3 regions of the Nocardioides sp. LS1 genome follow, and region 3 is predicted to be linked to each of the others. Evidence: predicted binding sites of a transcription regulator. Region 3 holds the regulator's gene; each other region holds the start of a gene.

Evidence for each region. Region 3 encodes LexA, which represses DNA repair genes until DNA is damaged. Its sites were predicted from a motif close to TCGAACANNTGTTCGA; they were not measured.
Region 1: a site for LexA is predicted at 3,393-3,408, ahead of EJF31_RS05755 (DUF222 domain-containing protein). Genes of this name have one in related genera too.
Region 2: a site for LexA is predicted at 2,660-2,675, ahead of EJF31_RS18455 (DUF6504 family protein). Genes of this name have one in related genera too.

What each region holds. Positions count from the first base shown of each region.
Region 1 is NZ_BIFF01000002.1:206,631-213,791, forward strand. Features, by position in the region: gene moaA (GTP 3',8-cyclase MoaA) at 1-783, opposite strand, end outside; gene EJF31_RS05740 (SURF1 family protein) at 850-1,719, shown strand; gene EJF31_RS05745 (aminoglycoside phosphotransferase family protein) at 1,732-2,679, opposite strand; gene EJF31_RS05750 (hypothetical protein) at 3,118-3,303, opposite strand; gene EJF31_RS05755 (DUF222 domain-containing protein) at 3,421-4,911, shown strand; gene EJF31_RS05760 (hypothetical protein) at 4,981-5,697, shown strand; gene EJF31_RS05765 (hypothetical protein) at 5,786-5,974, shown strand; gene EJF31_RS05770 (cupin domain-containing protein) at 5,959-6,306, opposite strand; gene EJF31_RS05775 (ABC transporter ATP-binding protein) at 6,403-7,161, opposite strand, start outside.
Region 2 is NZ_BIFF01000006.1:195,422-202,582, reverse strand. Features, by position in the region: gene EJF31_RS18480 (NAD(P)/FAD-dependent oxidoreductase) at 1-583, opposite strand, end outside; gene EJF31_RS18475 (DUF4126 domain-containing protein) at 594-1,181, opposite strand; gene EJF31_RS18470 (ArsC/Spx/MgsR family protein) at 1,185-1,541, opposite strand; gene EJF31_RS18465 (YbaK/EbsC family protein) at 1,541-2,014, opposite strand; gene EJF31_RS18460 (hypothetical protein) at 2,108-2,578, shown strand; gene EJF31_RS18455 (DUF6504 family protein) at 2,773-3,111, shown strand; gene EJF31_RS18450 (SAV_6107 family HEPN domain-containing protein) at 3,122-3,565, shown strand; gene EJF31_RS18445 (DNA polymerase III subunit alpha) at 3,680-7,161, shown strand, end outside.
Region 3 is NZ_BIFF01000005.1:635,216-642,376, reverse strand. Features, by position in the region: gene EJF31_RS17295 (ATP-dependent DNA helicase) at 1-1,045, shown strand, start outside; gene EJF31_RS17290 (hypothetical protein) at 1,042-1,464, opposite strand; gene EJF31_RS17285 (alkaline phosphatase) at 1,547-3,292, opposite strand; gene EJF31_RS17280 (phosphatase PAP2 family protein) at 3,384-4,199, opposite strand; gene lexA (transcriptional repressor LexA) at 4,328-5,080, opposite strand; gene EJF31_RS17270 (GNAT family N-acetyltransferase) at 5,219-6,010, opposite strand; gene EJF31_RS17265 (SDR family oxidoreductase) at 6,103-6,909, shown strand; gene EJF31_RS17260 (hypothetical protein) at 6,920-7,161, opposite strand, start outside.

The DNA.
Region 1 (7,161 bases), on a different contig from region 3:
CCGGTCGCAGTCACCGCAGAAGGGCCGCGTGACCGAGGCGATGACCCCGACCGTGCCGGGCCCGCCGTCGACCATGAACAGCTCGGCGGGCGCACTCCCCCGCGGCTCGCTGGCCGGGGTGAGCACGAAGGCGGACCCGAGTCGCTCGAAGATCTCGTCGGCGGTGACCATGGCCTCGCGGCTCCAGCCGTGCTGGGCGTCGAGCGGCATCTGCTCGATGAAGCGGAGCTCGTAGCCGCGGTCCAGGCACCAGCGGAGCAGCTCGGGAGCCTCGGTGTCGTTGACGCCGCGCAGGAGCACGGCGTTGATCTTGATCGGCCCGAGGCCGGCGGCCTGCGCCGCCTCGAGGCCCGCGACCACGTCGTCGAACCGGTCGCGGCGGGTGATCTCGAGGAACGTCTCGGGACGGATCGTGTCGAGGCTGACGTTGATCCGGTCCAGGCCCGCGTCGGCCAGGGCCTGGGCGGTGCGCGAGAGCCCGAGCGCGTTGGTGGTCAGCGACGTCTCGACGCCCAGCTCGTGGGTGCGGCGGACGATGTCGACCAGCCCACGGCGTACGAGGGGCTCGCCGCCGGTGAAGCGCACCTCGCGCACCCCGAGACGCTCCACCGCGATGCGCACGAGGCGGACGACCTCGTCGTCGGAGAGCACGGTCTCGTCGGGCAGCCAGTCGAGTCCCTCGGCCGGCATGCAGTAGGAGCAGCGCAGGTTGCAACGGTCGGTCAGCGACACGCGCAGATCCGTCGCCACACGGCCGTAGCGGTCCTCGAGCGCACGTGTCATCACACCAGCGAGTCTACGGGCGCACCCGCACCGGTGCGGCGCCCACCGCCCGGATAGCCTCGCTGGGTGCGATCGTTCCTGTTCCTGGTCAGCCGACGGTGGCTGTTGTTCGCGGTCGCCGTCGTCCTGATCGCCTGGGCGTGCTGGTGGCTCGGCGAGTGGCAGTTCCACCGCCTCGAGGACCGCAAGGCCAGCAACGCGATCGTCGAGCGCAACGAGTCCCTGCCGCCCGCCCCCGTGGCTTCGGTCCTGCGCCCCGGCTCGGGCGTGTCGGACCGCGACGAGTGGCGCCTGGTCACTGCCACCGGGACCTACGACACCGACCACACCGTCGTGCTCCGCTACGCCACGCGAGACGGCCAGTCCGGCGTCGACGTGGTGGTCCCCCTCGTCACGGCCTCGGGCACCGCCCTGCTGGTGGACCGCGGCTGGACCCCGTCGGACAACCGCGGCGGCGACACCTCGACGCTGCCCGCCCCGCCGTCAGGGCAGGTGACCGTGACCGGCTGGGTGCGGGTGGACGCGACGGGCGACAGCGCGGCCGTCACCGACCTGTCGACCCGGGCGATCTCGAGCGTCGAGATCGGCAAGGCCATCGACACCCCCGTCTACGGCGGCTTCGTCGACCTGAAGTCCGAGGACCCGCCTGCCGCCGACACCCTCGAGCCCACCGAGCTCCCCGAGCTCGACAACGGCCCGCACTTCTTCTACGGCCTGCAGTGGTGGTTCTTCGGCATCCTCGCCGTCTTCGGCTTCTTCTACCTCCTCTACGACGAGCGCCGGGCCCTGCTCCGCGGCGAGACGTCCGCGGCCGCCGAGGCGATGGCCGAGCGGAAGCAGAAGAAGGCGGCGAAGCAGGCCCAGAAGCAGAGGGTGCGGGCCGCCTACCAGCGGGCGTACGCCGCCGAGCGGGAGGCCAAGGCCGGGGAGGACTGACGCCCCGACCGGTCAGTGCGCGTCGCGGTAGTCGTCCAGGATCGCCTCGACGACCCGCCGCGCCTCGCGCTCCTCGGGCTCGTCCCCGTCCTCGACGGCGTTGGCGAGGTTGCTCAACGTCTTCCAGAGGGCCCATCCGCGACCCCGTGACCAGGTGGGCTCGTCGACGTCGAGGCGTTCGCGCAACAGCCGCCTGCCCTGGCGGGTCAGGAGGGTCCACGCGATGGCGAGGTCGCAGGAGGGATCCCCGACCCCACAGGTGCCGAAGTCGATCACCGCGGTGAGCCTGCCCCCGTCGAGCAGGAGGTTCCCGGGTGCCATGTCCCCGTGGAACCAGACGTCCACCCCGTCCCACCGGGCCGCCAGGGCGTCGTTCCAGGCGGCCGTGGCTAGGTCGGCGTCGAGGTGGCCGTCGAGCTTCGCGAGCGAGCCCCGGGCGTACGGGTCGAACGTCCGCAGGGTCCCGCCGCGGAACCAGTTGTGGACGCCGGGCTGTGGGCCACCCGTGGCGTCGATGCGCTGGAGGGCCTCGAGAAAGCCGACCACGTCCTCGGCGAGGCCGGACGGGTCGATGGTCGCGGCCCGGTCGGCGGCTTCGCCGGGGAGCCATCCGTAGACCGACCACGGGAAGGGATACCCGGCACCGGGCTCCCCCAGACCGAGCGGCGCGGGAATCGGGACGGGCAGCCGCTCCGCCAGCTCGGGGAGCCAGCGGTGCTCCTTCTCGACCGCCAGCGCGTACTCCGCAGCGCTGGGCAGTCGGACGAGCAGGTCGTCACCGAGGTGGAACGTGCGGTTGTCCCATCCGGGCTTGCTGACCGGTGCGACGGGCCGCGCCGACCACTGCGGGAACTGCTCCGCGACGAGCCGGCGGAGGGTCTCGACGTCGACGGTCAGCCGCTGTGGCGGTGCTCCGATGTCCGGCACCTCGTCGGTCGACTCATGACTGTTCGGGCTCACGGCCGAGCACAGTACCGACCGGCCTCCGGCCGTGCCTTCCATTAACTCGACACGTCGTCCGAACGAGGGAGGCCCACTATCGTCGTGTCATGACCCGTGTCGTCTGCCTCGCCATCGCGATCGCAGCCGGTGTCTGCGCCGCACTCCTCCTGGCCTCCGCGCCCACCGTGCACGTCGACGGGGACACAGCAAGGTGCCCGGGGATCATCGCCACGAGCGAAGGCGGCAACGGCATCCACTCAGACGTCGGACCGGGTGACAGGCGTGCCTGCGAGGACCGGCAGCGCGAGTGGTCGGTACTCGCGGGCCTGGCCGCGTTCGTGTCCCTGGGGGCGGGTTCGGTGGCTCAGCTGAGCCGACGGGACCAAGGCGCCCCTGCCGTGAGGTCACACTCGATGGAGCATCCGGCGTAGGTGACGGTCATCGATCCGACGGCCGTCACTGGCCCCCGCCGGCGGCCCACTGGTTGGGCGTCATCCGGTCGACCGGGTTCGGCTGCTTCCCGTCCTGGTATCGCCTGGCCTTCGCGTTGCTCCGTCGCAGTCGGGCAGTGGCCTTCTGCGCCGCCGCCAAGGCTGCCTCCTTCGACGCCCTGGGTGGGCGTCGGCGCTTGAAGATCGACACGACCAGAAGGTATCGAAGGGACTGACGTCAACAAACGCCTCGCAGTTGGGACCCTGCAAGGAATCTTGACTCGCTACAGCCTGTTGTGTTCGCACACATGTTCGATTAGAATCAGGCATGGCTCAGATCCCGGTGACCGACCTCGACGCAGGCGACACGCTCGCCCTGCTCGGGGACGCGGCCGCGCGGCGACGTCGCGCCGAGGTCGAGGACCTGCTGCTGGTGCTGCACTGGTGCGACCTGCATGCCTCCGATCCCCGCGACGACCCGCGACCGGACCCCTCGGTCCCGCTGCCGCCGGGCTCGGACCGTTTGGTGGATCTCGGTGGTGAGGGCACGCCGCGGGTCCGGGAGCTGTCGCTGTGCGAGCTCGGCGTCGCCCGCGGCGTCCACACCCTCTCCGCCCGCGCGGTCGCCGCCGACGCCCTGGACCTGCGGCACCGGCTGCCCCAGACCTGGACGGCCACCCGCGCCGGCCGCGCCGAGCCCTGGCTGGCCCGCAAGGTCGCGGTCATGACCCGCGACCTGCCCCTGGCCCTCGTCGACGTGGTCGACCAGGCGGTCGCCCGCGCCATCGGCTCCCAGTCCCCCGCGCGGGTGATCTCCCTGGTCGAGGCCAAGATCATCGAGGCCGACCCCGACGCGCACGCCACGCGCCTCGAGGAAGCCCGCCACCGCCGCTTCGTGTCGCTGTCGCGGACCGACGCGGTCGGCCTGCGGCACGTCATCGCCCGCATCAGCGCGGGGGACGCCGCCTACGTCGACGCCGTCGTGGCCCGCGTCGCCGACATCCTCGCCACCCGCCCCGAGCACGCCGACTCGCCGCGCGACCTGCTGCGCTCCCTGGCCTTCGGCTGGCTCGCCCGCCCCGCCGAGCTCCTCCAGCTCCTCCTCGAACACGCCGACCCCGCCCCCGACACGGCTGAGGAAGCCGACTCGGTCCCGCGGGCGTTCTCGTTCCCCAACGACCTCCTCGACGCCCTACGGTCCGCGAAGCCCGACCGGTTCCGGCCCGACTCCGTGCTCTACGTCCACCTCCACGAAGCCGCCCTCACCGGCGCCGCCAGTGGTGTCGCGCGGGTCGAGGGGATCGGCCCGGTCGCCCTGGCCCAGCTGACCGAGCTGCTGGCCCACACCAACCTGGTGATCAGGCCAGTCATCGACCTCAAAGACCTCATCTCGAGCTGCGCCTACGAGCACCCCGAGGCGATCAAGGAACGCATCCACCTCCGACAGCCCGTCGACTGCTTCCCCCACGCCACGCGCGTCTCGAGGAAGGTCGACCTCGACCATCCGGTGCCCTACCGGCCCACCGGACCACCCGGCCAGACCACCAGCCACACCGGCCGACCACTCTCCCGGACCGCACACCGCGCCAAGACCCACCTCGGCTACCGGGTCGCCATCACCCCAACCGGCGAGACCCTGTGGCGCACCCCGCACGGACTGCACCGCCTCGTCGACGCCGCCGGCACCCACGACATCACCGAGTCTGACGCCCAGGCCTGGCTCAGCCCCGACTCCCTCGACCGCGCCCTGGTCCGCCTCCAGCACCAGTTCGACACCGGCCAGATCACCCTGACTGCGGATCGCGTCACGAACAGATGAACGCGAGGACTGTGCCCGGGACGCGCCCGGGCACAGGAAACGCACAGGCAATGCTGCCAACGTGCCCGCATGCACCCTGCGACAGAGAAGTCGACCGGCGGGCTCCAGCGTGCGTTCGTGGACGCCTACGCCGAGGCGAGCGGTCGGACCGCCACCGAGAGCCCCGTCCTGCCGGTGACGGGAGGGCCGGCCGGCAACGTCCTGCTGACCGCGTGGACGGGGCTGGTGCTGCTCGTCCTGTCGGTCGCAGAGCTGCTGACCCTCTTCGACGTGCGGGGGCTGATCTCGTGGCACGTCGCCCTCGGCGCGTTGCTGGTGCCGCCAGCGGTGATGAAGACGGCGAGCACCGGCTGGAAGATGGCGGGCTACTACCTGGGCCGGACGCCCTACCGCCAGGCCGGCCCACCGCCGCTCCTGCTCCGGGTGCTCGGCCCGCTCGTGGTGGTCTCGACCCTGGGCCTGCTCGCGACGGGCGTCCTCCTGATCCTGCTGGGCGAGGAGTCCGCACGCCAGGACCTGCTCACGGTGCTCGGATTCCGCATCGACTGGATCACCCTCCACCAGGGCTTCTTCGCGGTGTGGGTGGGGGCCGCCGGACTGCACCTCCTGAGCCGGCTCGTCCCGGCGCTCCGCCTCACCATCCTGCCCGGGCAGCGCCCGGCCACCGGGGTGCCCGGGCGCTGGACGCGCCTGCTGTGGTTCGCGGCCATGGTGGCCTCGGCCGCAGCGCTCGCCGTGGTGCTGGTGCATGCCCAAGGCACGTGGGGTTCCCTCCCCCGACGCTGACGTCCCCGGGTCGAGGCCCGAGCGACGTATCACTCAACGCCCGACGCCCCTCTGTCCGGGAAACGATCCTCGGAGGGAGGTGACCGGCATGGCCGCATGGATCGCCGTCGAGCAGGAGTCCGGCACGTCCGCTGGGCGCGCGCACGTGCACCGCCACAACGGCTACTACGCGGGCGAGTTCACCGCGAGGGAGTACGTCGGACCGGCCGGCTGGAGCGTCCCGATCACGCCGTTCGACGCCCCAGCGGGCGAGGTCCGGCCCTACGCCTTGGCGTAGGCGGCGACGCCGGTGTCGTAGAGCACGCAGGCCTCGTCGCCCACGACCCAGGCGTCGTGGCCGGGTTCGATGAGCACGACGTCACCGGGGCCGATGGTGCTCTCCGTGCCGTCGTCCATGCGGATCACCATCTGGCCCGACACGCAGATGCCGGTGTGGCGGACCTGGCAGGACTCGGTCCCGGCGATCGGCTTGACGTCCTCCGACCAGCGCCAGCCGGGCTCGAAGGTGCCCATGCCGAGGGTGAAGTCGTCGAGCGTGACGACGTCCATGTGACCGTGGGCCCGGAACGGCCGGACCTCGTTGGGTGTGGCGATGTTCAGTGATGACACGACTACCTCCAGGTGTGCAGGGCCGTCCCCGGGCGACCCCAATCTAGGCCGGTCACGGCCTCCCCGGAATCGCCCATCTGGATCGTCTGCTGGCCCCTACAGCGCCTCGGCCGGCGCGTCCTGGATGAACTGCGTCCGGTAGAGGTCGGCGTACAGGCCACCGGAGGCCAGGAGCTCGGCGTGGGTGCCGGCCTGGCTGATCCTGCCGCCGTCGAGGACCAGGATCCGGTCGGCGTTGCGCACGGTCGAGAGCCGGTGCGCGATGACGAGTGACGTGCGCCCCTCGAGCGCGGCGTCGAGCGCCCGCTGGACGGCGGCCTCCGACTCGCTGTCGAGGTGCGCCGTCGCCTCGTCCAGGACGACGATCGCCGGGGCCTTGAGCAGCAGCCGGGCGATCGCGAGCCGCTGGCGCTCGCCGCCGGACAGCCGGTAGCCGCGGTCGCCGACGACCGTGTCGAGGCCGTCGGGCAGGCCGCGCACCAGCGGGGCAATCTGGGCGGCCTCGAGGGCGTCCCAGATCTCCTCGTCGCCGGCCTCGGGCCGGGCATAGAGCAGGTTGGCGCGGATCGTGTCGTGGAACATGTGGGCGTCCTGGGTGACGTAGCCGACCGCGTCCTCGAGGGACTGCAGCGTGACGTCGCGGACGTCCTGCCCGCCGACCCGCACCACGCCGCGCTCGGCGTCGTAGAGGCGGGCGACGAGGTGGGTGACCGTCGTCTTGCCGGCACCCGAGGGCCCGACCAGCGCGATCATCTGCCCCGGCTCGGCGACGAAGGAGATGTCGGCCAGGACCTGACCGCTGTCGCGGGACTCCTTGCGGGCCACGCCCTCGAGCGAGGCGAGCGAGATCTCGTC
Region 2 (7,161 bases), on a different contig from region 3:
GGACGTTGCGCAGGTCGTGGCCCTCGGCGACGAAGGGGTGCCCGGCCACCAGTCGCAGTCGCTCGTCCTTGAACGTCTTGCGCAGCCTCTTGTGCAGCACCTCGCGGCTGTCCAGCCGCGAGGCCACGTCGCGGGGGAGCGCGTCCGGCGTCCACGGCTGCTCGAAGTAGCCGCGGCGCAGCACCTCCCAGTCATCGGCGTACGACGCCACGTGGTCGGCCCAGCGCAGCCCCAGGCCCGGCTCGAGCTCGTCGAACGCCGCGATCTGCGCGGCCCGCGACCCGCCCGGCAGCCGGACGGACGTGCCGTCGTCGAAGCGGTGCTCGCGCACGACCTCGTGCTGCACCAGCTCCAGCTCGCGCTCCAGGGGGCGACCGGACTTGCGGAACAGGTCGCGCACCACCGCCGGCATCACCGTGGCCGTCGGGCCGGCGTCCCAGGCGAAGCCCTCCGAGGTCACCTCGGCGAGCGCGCCGCCCACCTGCGGCGAGCGCTCCACGAGCGTGACCTCGTGGCCGGTCTTGGCCAGCCGCACCGCCGATGCCAGGCCGCCGAAGCCACCGCCGACCACCACCACGCGCATGCGGTGGACCCTAGTGGGTCACCCGCGAACGCCTGGCCTGCCATCGCCGCCAGCCGCGGCGGACGAGCTTGGCGACGAACCACAGCATCAGCAGCCCGAGGGCGAGCAGCACCCCGGCGACGGCGGCCGCGGCCCGCGGGTGGTCGATGGCGAACCAGACCACGCCCAGCACCGCGACGTCCTCCAGGACGCTGGCGGTGATGTTGGTGACCGGCTCGGGGGAGGAGTTGATCGCGAGCCGGCCGCCCGCCTTGACCAGGTGGGAGGCCAGCGCGGTGCCGCCGCCGACCGAGCCCGCGACGGCCTGCTGCAGCGTGTCGGCGTCCCCCGCCAGCAGCACGCCGATCACCGCGCCCGCGGTCGGCCGGATCGCGGTCGAGACGACGTCCCACGTCGAGTCGACGTAGGGGATCTTGTCGGCCACGAACTCGAACGCGTAGAGGAAGAACGCCACCCCCAGCACGTCCCACCGGCCCAGCGCGTCGGGGATCTGCGGGGAGTCGCTGACCCGGTCGCCGATCCCGAGCACGAGGACGACGAGGTAGGTGTTGACGCCGCTGGCCCAGCCGCTCGAGAACACCAGGGGCAGCGAGTCCACCGCTCAGGCCTCCGCGGACACGACGCGGTCGAGCGAGTCCGCGTCCCGGCCGATCACGGTGGTGCCGTCGGCGGCGGTGATGATCGGGCGCTGGATGGCGCGCGGGTGGGCGGCCAGCGCGGCCAGCCACTCGTCGCGGCGGGAGGCGTCGCGGGGGAGGTCGATCCCCTCCTCGGCGGCCTCCTTGTCGCGGGCCACGTCCCAGGGCTCGAGCCCCATGCGGGCCACGACCTCGCCGAGCTCGGCCGCCGTCGGCGGCTCGTCGAGGTAGCGGCGCACGGTGAAGTCCACGCCGGCCGCCTCCAGCTCGGAGACCGCGGTCCGGCACTTGGAGCAGGCGGGGTTGAGCCAGATCTCCATCACTCCACCTCGATCACGGTCGCGCCGGTCAGGGCGAGCAGCTCGTCGAAGGTGGTCGAGAACACGGCTGCGGGGTGACCTGCGGCGGCCCACACCACGTCGTACCGCTGGAGCCACGGGTCGAGGTACGTCGGCACCGGCGCCGGGTGGCCGATGGGGGAGACCCCGCCGATGACCTGCCCGGTGTGCTCGCGGACGAACTCCGGCGTGGCCCGGGTGAGTGCCGGGACCCCGATCCGCTCCGCCACCGCGGTCGTGTCGACCCGGTGGGCGCCGGAGGTCAGGATCAGCACCGGCGCGCCGCCGGCGTCGAAGAGCAGGCTGTTGGCGATCGCGCCGACCTCGCAGCCGAGGGCCTGCGCCGCGAGTGCGGCCGTGTGGACCGAGTCGGGCAGAATGACCACCTCACCGGCGCCGTCCCGGCGGCGGTGCTCGTCTCGAAATAGCGTGATCGTCGGGTGCTCGCTGGTCATACTGCGACCCTAGCGAGACCGGGTGCGCCCCCGGCAGCGAGACTGGCGCGAGACTGGTGGGGCAGATCGGGGGATCGCCCGGAAGGAGTTCGCATGATTCGGCAGCAGCCGCAGTCGGTGACCAACGCGGTCCGGGTCCTGCTCGCCCAGGTCGCCATGAGCGGCCTGACCGCCGTCCTGACCGTCGTTTTCAAGGACGAGCTGGTGGACTCCTGGGCCTCCGGGCGCGACGAGCTCAGCACCACCGTCCAGCCGCCGGCGTTCGTGCCGGTCGCGATCGTGCTGTTCTTCGTGTTCGCCGGCCTGGCCGGCGTGCTGATCGCGTTCTTCCGCGAGGGCCACAACTGGGCCCGCCTCTCGCTCACCGCCCTGGTCGCCTTCATGGCCGTGGCCACCCTGGCCGGCCTCCGGACCAGCCCGCCGACCCTGTTCCTGGTGCTCTCGCTGGTCGCGGTCGTGCTCGACGCCGCCCTGCTCTACTTCATGTGGCACCGCGACACCAGCCGCTACATCCGCGGCGCCTGGCTGGCCACCCACTCCACGGAGCCCTCCACCCGCTCCTGAGCCGTCCCCGAGAACGTGTCCGGACACGTCCTCGTCATTCCTTGACGGACTGTCCGTGGCCGGGTGTACCGTTCATGGTGTTCGAACACGCGTTCGAACGCCACCCGGCAGGGGCGACCTCGACCCCCGTCCCTGCCGGGTCCGGGGGTCGACCGGTGCAGTGCGGTGCCTGCTGTGGGAGAGAGGACGACCAGGTGAGGCGGTACGACGACCCCGTCGAGGTGCGCAAGGGCTGGGTGACCGGCATGGAGGGCCCCGAGCAGTTCCTGTGGCACGGGCGGCTGTGGAAGGTGCGGGCGGTGCTCGCCCACTGGGTGGAGACGGCACCGTGGTGGCAGTCCTCGGGGGCCCGGGCGGTGATCGGCTCCGACGAGCCCCGGTCCGACGGTGGCACGGCGCTGGCCGCCGACCTGCTCGTCGAGCGCGAGCTGTGGCGGGTGGAGGCCGGCCGCGGGTCCGACAGGGGTGGGGTCTTCGACCTCTCCTTCGACTGGAGCGACGGCTGCTGGCAGCTCGTCGGCTGTGAGGACTGAGGTGACCGTGATGAACGCTCCCAATCCCTACGCCCTGCCCGCGACCACCCACTCCTACCTCGCCCGGGCGGCGGAGTCGCTGAGCGAGGCGATCGGCGCCCGCGAGGTGCCGACCCGCTATGCCTGCGCCCACGTCGCCGCGCTCCGGGCCGCGGCAGCCCTGCTGGCTGCCCGCGCCCATCCGGCGCCCCAGCGGCGCCGCCCCCAGAAGAACGCCTGGGTGCTGCTGGCCGAGGTGGCTCCCGAGCTCGAGGAGTGGGCCCGGTTCTTCGCCGCCGGCGCCGGCAAGCGGGCCGCGGCCGAGGCCGGCTCGACCCGGGCCGTCAGCGAGCGCGAGGCCGACGACCTGGTCCGCGACGCCGACCGGTTCCTGGCCGTCGTGGAGTCCTCGTTGGGGCTGGTGCCCCACGCCCAGACCCAGCGGAGCTCGGTGGTGACGCGGGCCGTCGGCTAGGTCGCTCCGGCCGGGTGATCCGCCCCGCGAGCGGTGCTAGGCTTTGAACATGTTCGAACACCTGTTCGAACGCATCCAGCAGGGGTCGAGCCGGCTGAGAGGCGGTCCCACCCCGTGCCCGACCCGTTCCCCCATCTCCACGTGGCCTCCGGCTACTCCCTGCAATACGGAGCCTCGCACCCGCACACGCTCGTCGAACGGGCGGTGGAGCAGGAGATGGACACCCTGGCGCTCACCGACCGCGACGGCACCTACGGCGCGGTGAAGTTCGCCAAGGCCTGCCTGTCCGGGGGAGTGCGGCCGGTGCTCGGGGTCGACCTCGCCCACCTCCCGACCCAGGCAACGGACGTCCGGCGGACGCGCACCCCCGTCCGCGGCGGGGCGTTCCGCGACCCGCGGCTGCCCCGGGTCACCTTCCTGGCCGCGGCCGGCGGACCGGGCGGCGGCCGGGCCGGGTGGGCGGCGGTGTGCCGACTGGTCTCGGCCACCCACCTCTCCGGCGAGCGCGGCACCCCCGTCCTCGACCTCGACCTGCTCGCCCGCGAGCTCGCCGGGCCGCTGGGCGCGGGGCAGCTGGTGGTGCTGCTCGGTCCGGGCTCGGAGGTGGGCGCGGCCGCGACCCGGCGCCGCGACGACCTGGCCGAGGCCGCCCTGGCGCGCTGGCGCGCGCTGGTCCCGGCCGAGAACCTCCTGGTCGAGCTGGTCTCCCACCGGCTCCCCGGCAGCCGGTCCGGCGGCGGCTGGGGCCCGGGCACCACCCCGCACGCCGCCCGGATGGCCGGCGTGGCCCGCCGGGCCGGCCTCGGCACGATCCTGTCCAACGCGGTCCGCTACGCCGACCGCCGCGACGCCCCCACCATCGACGTCCTCGACGCGGCCCGCCGGCTGGTCGCGCTCGGCTCCGCCGACCTGCGCCACATCGGCCCCGACGCGTTCCGCGGCAACGCCGAGGGCTTCCTCAAGTCCGGCAAGCAGATGCAGGAGGTCGCCGAGGAGATCGCCCGGACGGCCGGCCTGGGCGACCCCGCCCGCGAGGCCCGGCAGCTGCTGGCCCGCACCCGCGCGGTCGCCGACCGGTGCGCCCTGGACCCACGGGCCGACCTGGGCCTGGGCGAGGTGCACTTCCCCGAGTTCACCCTGTCCGGGGAAGGGGCGAGCGCCGACGTCCTGCTCCGCGCCCGCTGCGAGGGCGCGATCGGCGACCGCTACGGCTCGGCCCCGCGCCAGCGCATCTGGAAGCGGCTCGACGACGAGCTCGAGACGATCCGCACCCTGGGCTACGCCTCCTACTTCCTCACCGTCGGCGACGTCACCGACCTGATCCGGGAGATGGGGGTGCGGTGCGCGGCCCGCGGGTCGGGCGCCGGCAGCCTGGTCAACTACCTGCTCGGCATCTCCGGCGTCGACCCGATCCGCCACGGCCTGCTCATGGAGCGCTTCCTCTCCCCGCTGCGCCGGGCGCTGCCCGACATCGACGTCGACGTGGAGTCCGCACGCCGGCTCGAGGTCTACACCGCGATCCTCGACCAGTACGGCGGTGAGCGCTGCGTCTGCGTCTCGATGATGGACACCTACCGGGTCCGCCACGCCGTCCGCGACGTCGGCGCCGCGCTCGGCATGCCCCCGGGCGAGACCGATGCGATCGCCAAGGCCTTCCCGCACATCCGCGCCCGCGACGCCCGGGCCGCGCTGCGCGAGCTGCCCGAGCTGCGCGCCAGCGGCCTGGGCGAGGAGCGCCTCGACCTGATGTTCGGGCTGGTGGAGCGGCTCGACGGGTTGCCGCGCCACATCGCCGTGCACCCGTGCGGGGTGCTGCTCTCCGACGCCACCCTGCTCGACCGCACCCCCGTCGAGGCGTCGTACGCCGGCTTCCCGATGAGCCAGTTCGACAAGGACGACGTGGAGGACCTCGGGCTGCTCAAGCTCGACGTGCTCGGCATCCGGATGCAGTCCTCGATGGCGCACGCGCTCGCCGAGATCCAGCGGGTCGACGACGTGGTGGTCGACCTCGACGACGAGGAGCAGGTGCCCTTCGACGACCCCGCGACCTACGCGATGATCTCGGCCGCCAAGACCCTGGGCGTCTTCCAGATCGAGTCGCCGGGGCAGCGCGAGCTGGTCGGCAAGTCCGGCATCGAGAGCTTCGAGGACATCATCACCGACATCTCGCTGTTCCGGCCCGGGCCGGTCAAGAGCGACATGATCACCCCCTACCTCGAGGCCAAGCAGGGCTGGAAGGCACCGGTCTACCTCCACGACGACCTGCGCCCGATCCTGGGGCAGACCCGGGGCGTGGTGGTCTTCCACGAGCAGGTCATCGAGATGATCGCGCGGTTCGCGCGGGTCTCCTACGCCGAGGCCGACGAGCGCCGCCGCGCGCTCGGCGACGTCGAGGGGATGGCCGAGACCAGGCTCTGGTTCTTCCCGCGCGCGCTCGCCCACGGCTACCCCCTCCGGGTGGTCGAGGACGTCTGGAAGGTCCTCGAGGCGTTCGCGTCGTTCGGGTTCTGCAAGGCCCACGCGGCGGCGTTCGCGCTGCCGACCTACCAGTCCGCCTGGCTCAAGGCGCACTGGCCGGCCCACTTCATCGCCGGCCTCCTCACCCACGACCCCGGCATGTACCCCAAGCGCCTGATCCTCGACGACGCCCGCCAGCTCGGCATCGCCGTCCTCGGCCTCGACGTCAACACCAGCGAGCAGACCTACGTCGTGGAGAAGCTTCCGTCCCCGGTGGTCGAGCCTGCCGAGACCCCCTACGGCATCCGGCTGGCCCTGGCCGAGGTCAAGGGGATCAACGAGGGGGAGGTGGAGCGGGTCGTCGCGGCCCGGCCCTACCACTCGCTCACCGACTTCTGGCACCGCGCGCGGGTCTCCCGGCCGATCGCCGAGCGGCTGGTGCTGGCCGGCGGGTTCGACTCCGTCTACGGCATCGGCACCAGCTCCGAGGGGGTCGGCCGGCGCGGCCGGGTCACCCGCCGCGACCTGCTGCTGCAGGTGGCCGAGCTCGACCGCCACGCCCGGGCCGTCGAGCGCGCCGGTCGTGGTCGCGGGCTGGCCGGCCGGCGGCCCACCGCCGCGGGGGGCAGCGCCCCCGGCTCCCGGGCCCGGACCGTCGCCGACCAGGCCGCGGTCCGCAACAGCTCCGACCCGCTGGAGCGTGAGGCCGCGCCCAGCACCGAGCGGCACGCCCTGGCCGACCAGGGTGTGTGGGCGCGGGCCGCCGCGCAGTCGCGCGCCACCGCAGCCCCGCGGCCGGTCACCTCGGTCCAGCTCGCCCTCGACCTCGGCGACGAGCCGGGGGAGGGCGAGGTCTCCGGGCTGCCCGAGCTGTCCCCGCAGGAGCGGATGAACGCCGAGCTGGAGATCCTCGGGCTCGACGCGAGCCGGCACGTCGTCGAGACCTACGCGACCTTCCTGCGCCAGCTCGGCACCACCCGCAGCAGCGAGCTGCTCCAGCGCCGCAGCAAGTCCGAGCTCCTGGTCGCGGGGGTCAAGGTCGCCACCCAGACCCCGCCGATCCGCTCCGGCCGACGGGTCATCTTCCTGACCCTCGACGACTCCACGGGGCCGGTCGACGCGACGTTCTTCGAGGACGC
Region 3 (7,161 bases):
GCGTGACGCGGCGCGGGCCTGCCTCTCGGCCTTCCCCAAGGAGACCTCCGAGAGCGAGGTGGACGCCGGCCGCACCCAGGCCAAGGGCCTGGTCCAGGAGGTCTTCGTCAACGCCGAGCGGATGGCCGCGGGCTCCGACGCCGACGTGCTGTGGCTCTCCGAGGGAGGCGACCGGATCCCGCCGCGGCTCTGCGTGGCGCCGCTCCAGGTGTGGGGGCAGATGCGCGACAAGCTCCTCAGCGACAAGACCGTCGTCTTCACCAGCGCCACCCTGATGCTCGGCGGTGACTTCTCCTCGGTCGCCACCAGCGTCGGTCTCAAGCCCTCCGAGCGGGTCGTGGAGTCCGGGGCCGTCTCCTCGGGCGGCGACGCCCTGCCGTGGCGCGGGCTCGACGTGGGCTCACCCTTCGACTACGGCCAGCAGGCGATCCTGTACGTCGCCCGCCACCTGCCGCCGCCGGGCCGCGACGGGCTCGTCAAGGCCCAGCTCGACGAGATCGTCGACCTCGTCGACGCCGCCGACGGGCGCACGCTCGGCCTGTTCTCGAGCCGGCGCGCGGCCGAGGCCGCGGCCGAGGCCGTCCGCGAGCGGCTGCCCCACCTGACCACGTTGGCCCAGGGTGACGCCCAGCTGCCCGAGCTCGCCAAGCAGTTCGTCGCCGACCCGCACACCTGCCTCTTCGGCACCCTGAGCCTCTGGCAGGGCCTCGACGTCCCGGGCGACACCTGCCAGCTGGTGCTGATCGACCGGATCCCGTTCCCGCGGCCCGACGACCCACTGATGAGCGCGCGCCAGCGCGCGGCCGACAAGGCCGGAGGCAACGGCTTCATGCAGGTCGCCGCCACCCACGCCGCCCTGCTGATGGCGCAGGGCGCCGGGCGCCTGATCCGCACCACCACCGACCGCGGGGTCGTGGCCGTGCTCGACCCGCGCCTCGCCACCGCCCGTTACGGCGGCTTCCTCAAGGCGAGCCTGCCGCCGATGTGGACCACCACCGACCCGGCCGTGGTCCGCAAGGCGCTCACCCGCCTCGCCGGCAACTAGTCCACCGGGGCGGAGTCGACCCGGTCGAGCATGTCGGTGAGGTGCTCCCGCAGCTTCTCCCGGTGCTCCGTGGCCGCCTGCTGGAGGTCCGCGATGACCCCCTCGTGGCGCTCACGGGACGCGGTCGTCTCCTTCTGCACCCGGGATGCCTCGGCGCGGGCGTCGCGCAGCGTCTGCGCGGCTTCCTTGCGGGCCGACGCCACCAGGGCCTCGGCTTCCTCGCGCGCAGCTCGCACGAGCTCGGCCGCCTCATCTCGGGCGCCCGCCACGATCGTGGCGGCCTCGCTCCTGGCCTCGGATCGCCACTGGTCGGTCTCCCGGGCGGTCATCTCCAGCAGTCGAGCCGCCGCCGGTGAGCTGTCCGGGACGTCGCCAGGGGCTGGGTGGGGGTCGCTGTAGGCGTGTGCGTTGATGCTCATGGTCTTCTCTCGGTGGGGGATGCGCCCCCTGCGCGGCGCCGCGCGAGGGGGTCAACACCGAGAGTGCCCGTTCCGGCCCGGGCTAAAAGCCCACCGGCTTGGTGGCCTCCGTCACGCGGCCGGTGCCGGTGTCGGTCCTCCATGACACCGACCACGTGATCGGGGCGTTGCGGTCCTTGCGGTCCCCGATGACGTACCAGTCCATCTGCGCGCGCTGGGCGGTCACGTCGAGCACGGAGAAGCCGTGGTCGTCCCAGTTGAGGTACTTCACGTGCCGGTTGTTGGCCTTGATCGTCTCGGCCACGCCGTCGCTGGTGGTGTGGGCCGGCGTGCCGGTGATGTCCTTGAGGTTGTTGGCCGTGACCGACGTGCACACGAACTCCACGCCGGCCGAGTCGCCGACGGGGTAGGTCGAGGCGTCGTACGGCAGCTCCGCGGCCCACCCGGAGTGGATGTCGCCGGTGATGAAGAGCGCGTCCTTCACCTGGTGGGTGCGGATGTGGTCGAAGACCTCCCGGCGGTCGGCGGTGTAGCCGTCCCACTGGTCGGTGTTGTACGGCGTCCCGTCGGACGCGGCCGGCTCGCCCGTGACCTGGTGCACCGCGTCGACCATCGGGTCGGGAAGGGCCCCGAAGTTGACCGGCGCGATCATCACCGGGTTGCCGATGATCTTCCACTGCGGCCGGTCGCCGGACAGGGAGTCCTTGAGCCACTGCATCTGCCGGTTGCCGGTGATCGTCCGGGCCGGGTCGTTGACCGCCGGGTCGGGGTTGGGCACCGGGGTGGGGGTGGTCTCGACCTGCTGGTCGCGGTGGGTGCGCAGGTCGAGCAGGCTCAGCTCGGCCAGCGTGCCGAAGCGCAGCCGCCGGTAGAGCCGGTCGCCGTCCCCCAGCGCGGCGGTGCCGTCGAGCCGCGCGGGCATCCACTCGTCGTACGCCCGGTGCGCCCGCGCCCGACGCGCCTTGTAGTCGCCCTCGCCGGGGTTGTGGTTGACCGCGCCGTTCTTCCACTGGTTGTCGGCGACCTCGTGGTCGTCCCAGGTCACGATCCAGGCGAACTTCGCGTGCGCGTCCTGCAGGTCGCGGTCGCGCTTGTACTGCGCGTGCCGCTGCCGGTAGTCGGCCAGCGAGAGCATCTCGTGCGCGGGCTCGTGCGTGCGGATGTCCTCGTCCGACTGGCCGTAGCCGTACTCGCCGGGGCCGTACTCGTAGAGGTAGTCGCCCAGGTGCACCACCGCGTCCAGGTCGTCGCGCGCCGCGAGCCCGCGGTAGGCGCTGAACCAGCCGGCCTGCAGGTTGGCGCACGAGACGACGCCGAAGCGCAGGTGGTCCGGCGTCGCGTCGTGGGCGGGAGCGGTGCGGGTGCGGCCGACCCGGCTCGTGGCGTCGCCGAGGTGGAAGCGGTAGTGGTAGGCCGTGGCGGGCCGCAGGCCGCGCACGTCGACCTTGACGGTGTGGTCGCGGCTCGGGCCGGTCTCGAAGCGGCCACGGCGTACGACGTCGCGGAAGCCTGCGTCGCGCGCCACCTCCCAGCGGACCGTGACCTTCGGGCCCGCGCCGGAGCCGGGGGTGCTCGCCGCGGTCGGCGTCACCCGGGTCCACAGCACGACCCCGTCGGGCAGCGGGTCGCCCGAGGCGACGCCGTGCGCGAACACCGTGCCGTCGCCCGCGGCCCGTGACGCGGCTACTGCCGGGGCGGCCGTCGCCAGCGGCGAGGAGACCGCGGCCACGCCGACGGCCCCGACGGTGCCGGTGGCCAGGACCGTACGTCGACCGACGGGGCGGGAGGTCAGGGGCTGGGCAGAAGCAATGTCACGGGGAGAGCTCACGAGAGGCCCAACGAGCCAGCGCCGGGCGTGTTCCGGATCGACGGTGTGAGCACCGTCCGTTCACCCGCAGGTCACCCCGGGGTGGCGCGTGTCAGTCGCGACGGCCGCGGGCGGCCGGGGTGGGCAACGGAGCCGCGGCGGCCGGCATCGGCCGGGCGGCGGGCGCGGAGAGGAGGACGGGGATCCGCGGCGCCCACTCGGCAGCGGCCCAGCCGGCGGCGATGACGAGGTAGCCCACCAGCACGTCGATGACCCAGTGGTTGCCGGTGCCGATGATGACGACGCCGGTGCCGACGGCGTAGGTCCAGCCGAGGGCGCGGACCCACCGGTGGCGGGCGTGGCGCTGCAGCGAGATGGCGACCCACAGGGCCCAGCCGGCGTGCAGCGACGGGAAGGCGGCCAGCTCGTTGGTCAGCCCGCCGAGCCCGCGCGGCGCGGAGGCGTCGGAGGCCCACCAGCCGTCGGAGGCGTGCAGGGAGAGGACGTCGACGTAGCCCGTGATGAAGCGCGGCGGTGCCGTCGGCATCACCAGGTAGGCCGCGAGCCCGAGGAGGGTGCCGATCACCAGCGCCCGGCGGGCCGGGGCATAGACACGGGTGCCGAGCCGGTAGAGCCAGAGCAGCACCGCGGCGGTGACGACGTAGTGGAGGGATGCGTACCAGTAGGAGCCGAGCAGTCCGATCACCTGGTGGTTGGTGAACAGCTCGTTGAGCGGCACCTCCCAGTGGATGCCGAGCACGGTCTCGAAGCGGAGCAGCTCGTGGGCTCGGTGCATGGCCGGCCCCATCGCGGTGTCGGCGACGAGCCGGGACAGGCTGTAGCCCACCCAGAGGGCCAGGATGAGGACGATCTCGAGCACGCCCCGCACGATCTGCGGGTGGCGTCGGCGCAGGGCAGTCACAGACATACCCCCACCCTCAGTCGTTCCCACATGTAACAAAATACGGAATCACCCCGAAATGTTCCCGGGATTTATCTCGGGGGTTCGTGAGGATTTCCGGTCCGAAGGCTACCGGACCCCGATCATGCCTCCGATCAGACCCGACGCAGGATCGCGGTGACCTTGCCGAGGATCGTCGCGTGGGTGCCGTCGATGGGCTCGTAGGCGTCGTTGTGGGGCAGCAGCCAGACCTTGCCGTCCTTGCGCTGGAAGGTCTTGACGGTGGCCTCGCCGTCGATCATCGCGGCCACGATCTCGCCGTTGCTGGCGGTCGGCTGCTGGCGGATCACGACGTAGTCGCCGCTGCAGATGGCCGCGTCGATCATCGAGTCACCGACGACCTCGAGCATGAAGAGGGTGCCGTCGCCGACCAGCTCCTGGGGCAGCGGGAAGAGCGCCTCGACCCGCTCCTCGGCCAGGATCGGACCGCCGGCGGCGATCCGGCCGACCATCGGCACGTAGGAGGCTGCGGGCATGGCGTCGCCAACGCCGGTCTCGTCGTACGTCGACTCGTCGGCCGAGGAGATCGAGCGCCGTGCCTTCATCACCTCGGGCAGGAACACCTCGAGCGCGCGCGGCCGGTTGGGGTCGCGCTTGAGGAAGCCCTTCTCCTCGAGCACCTTGAGCTGGTGGGCCACGCTGGAGGAGCTGGTGAGCCCGACCGCCTCGCCGATCTCGCGCATGCTGGGCGGGTAGCCGCGCTTCTCGATGGCTTCCTTGATGTGGGCCAGGACCCGCTGCTGCCGCGGGGTCAGGCCGTGGGCGTCCGGGGGACCGTCGGGCAGCTCGGCGACTCGACCCCGGGCAGGCTTGGTGGGGGAGTCGTCGCCCGTCTTCTTCGTGGCCATGGCGGTGCCTTCCGGTGTACGGCGGTGCGCCCGGGGGACGCACCCCGGGCCGGTGTTCCCACCGTAGCCATGTCGGCCCGCCTGTTCAAACATCTGTTCGAACAGCGTGTCGCGCCGGAGAGGGGCGCCACGACGCGGTCAGAGCTGGGGCACCCACACGAACATCGGCATCCGGCAGACCTCCTCGAAGCCCAGCCGCTCGTAGACCGGCCGGCCCATCTCGGTGGCGTGCAGGATCGCCTCGGTGCAGCCCCGGTCACGTGCCATCTCGAGCAGCGTCGCGGTGACGGCGTACCCGATCCCGCGGCCGCGCGCGGCCTCGAGCGTGGTGATGTTGTAGAGGCCGGCGGTGCGGCCGGTGAGCCAGGCGGTGCCGCAGGCGACGGGCTGGCCGTCGACCGTGGCGAGCACGGTGAGGAGATGTGCCGCGTCGAAGGGCGCCATCATCTCCACGATCGGGCCGGCCAGCTCGGCCGGGAAGCCGAAGCCCTCGGTCATCACCCGCGCGGTGGCCGCGTGGCACTCCGGGCCCACGACGTGGATCCGGACGCCGGGTCCGGGCGGCGCCATCGGCACCGGCCCGTCGAGGACGCGGTGCATGCCGGGCGTCTCGTCGCGCAGCATGCCGGCGGCGACGAGCACGTCGGCGATCTCGGCCGTCATCGTGGAGGGGGAGCCCCACCACAGGAAGGGGAGTCCGCGGCCGACGTACGCCGCCAGCACCTCGCGGGTGCGGCGCAGCTCCTCGCCGGGTGCGAAGCGCGCGCCGGCGATGCCGTTGAAGACGGGGTGCGGCACGGTGGTGTGCCAGGTGTGGAGGTCGGCGGCACCCTCGGTCCCGAAGGAAGGGTTGGAGGCCGTCACCCGCAGGAACTCCATGAGGTTGTCCTCGACCGGAGCCACCCGCGGATCAGCAAGCACGGGGGTCACCGGGGCACCGTACGCCGGGTGGGACATCGGGATCGGCGAATTCGCGGATCTGGTTGACTCCCGGCATGCCTGCCGCCCAGCCTTCCTCGCCCATGTCTGCACCGCCTGTCCACACCAGCTGTGTCGTCACCGGCGGAGCCCGCGGGATCGGCCGCGGCATCGCGGAGCGGATGGTCGCCCGCGGCCACCGGGTCGTGGTCACCGACGTCGACGGCGAGGGCGCGGCCCGCACGGCCGCCGAGATCGGCGCCGCGGCCGGCATCGCCCACGACGTGCGCGACCCCGCCGGGCATGCGGCCGCGGTCGCGGAGGCGGCCCGCCACGGCGTCCTGACCGCGTGGTTCAACAACGCCGGCGTCGGCGACGACGGCACGCTGTCGGAGCTCTCCGACGACGCCGTACGACGCTTGGTCGACGTCAACCTGATGGGCGTCGTATGGGGGATGCGCGCCGCGCTCGAGGCGTTCGGCGAGGCCGGCGGCGACGTTGTCAACACCGCCTCGCTCGCGGGACTCGGGCCGGTCCCGGGCTACAGCCTGTACGCCGCCACGAAGGCCGCGATCGTCTCGCTGACCATGTCGGGCGACGCCGAGACGCCCAAGAACGTGCGGGTCCACGCGATCTGCCCCGACGGGGTCAAGACCGCGATGCTCGACGCGCAGACGCCCGGGGGGCTGGGCAACCTCCTGGTCCACTCCGGTGGCCGGATCCTCACCGTCGACGAGGTCGCCGACGAGGCCGTCGCGCTGGTCGGCAGCCACCGAGTGATCCGGGCGGTGCCCGGCTGGCGCGGGGGCGTCGTACGGGCCTCGGCGCTGGCGCCGTCGGTCAGTGCGCGCGGGATCAGCCTGTTCGCCGCCCAGGGCCGGCGGGCCCTGAAGAAGTCCGCCGGCGCCTGAGCGGGTCGGTTCAGCGGCGCGTGGCCGGTCCCTGGTGCCGGGCGCCCGGGGGTGCGTGCCGCGCGCTGGTCGCCGCGTCGGCCCGGTCGACGCGGCTGAACGCGACGGTGGAGGCCGCGTCGCCGGAGACCGTGTAGAGCGACATGCCGGCCCCGATGCAGTCCAGCGTGATCGGCCCGGCGGTCGTGTCGACGAGCATCGTGTTGCTGGCGGTCCAGAAGCCGCTGCTCTGCACGGCGTAGGTCAGCCCCA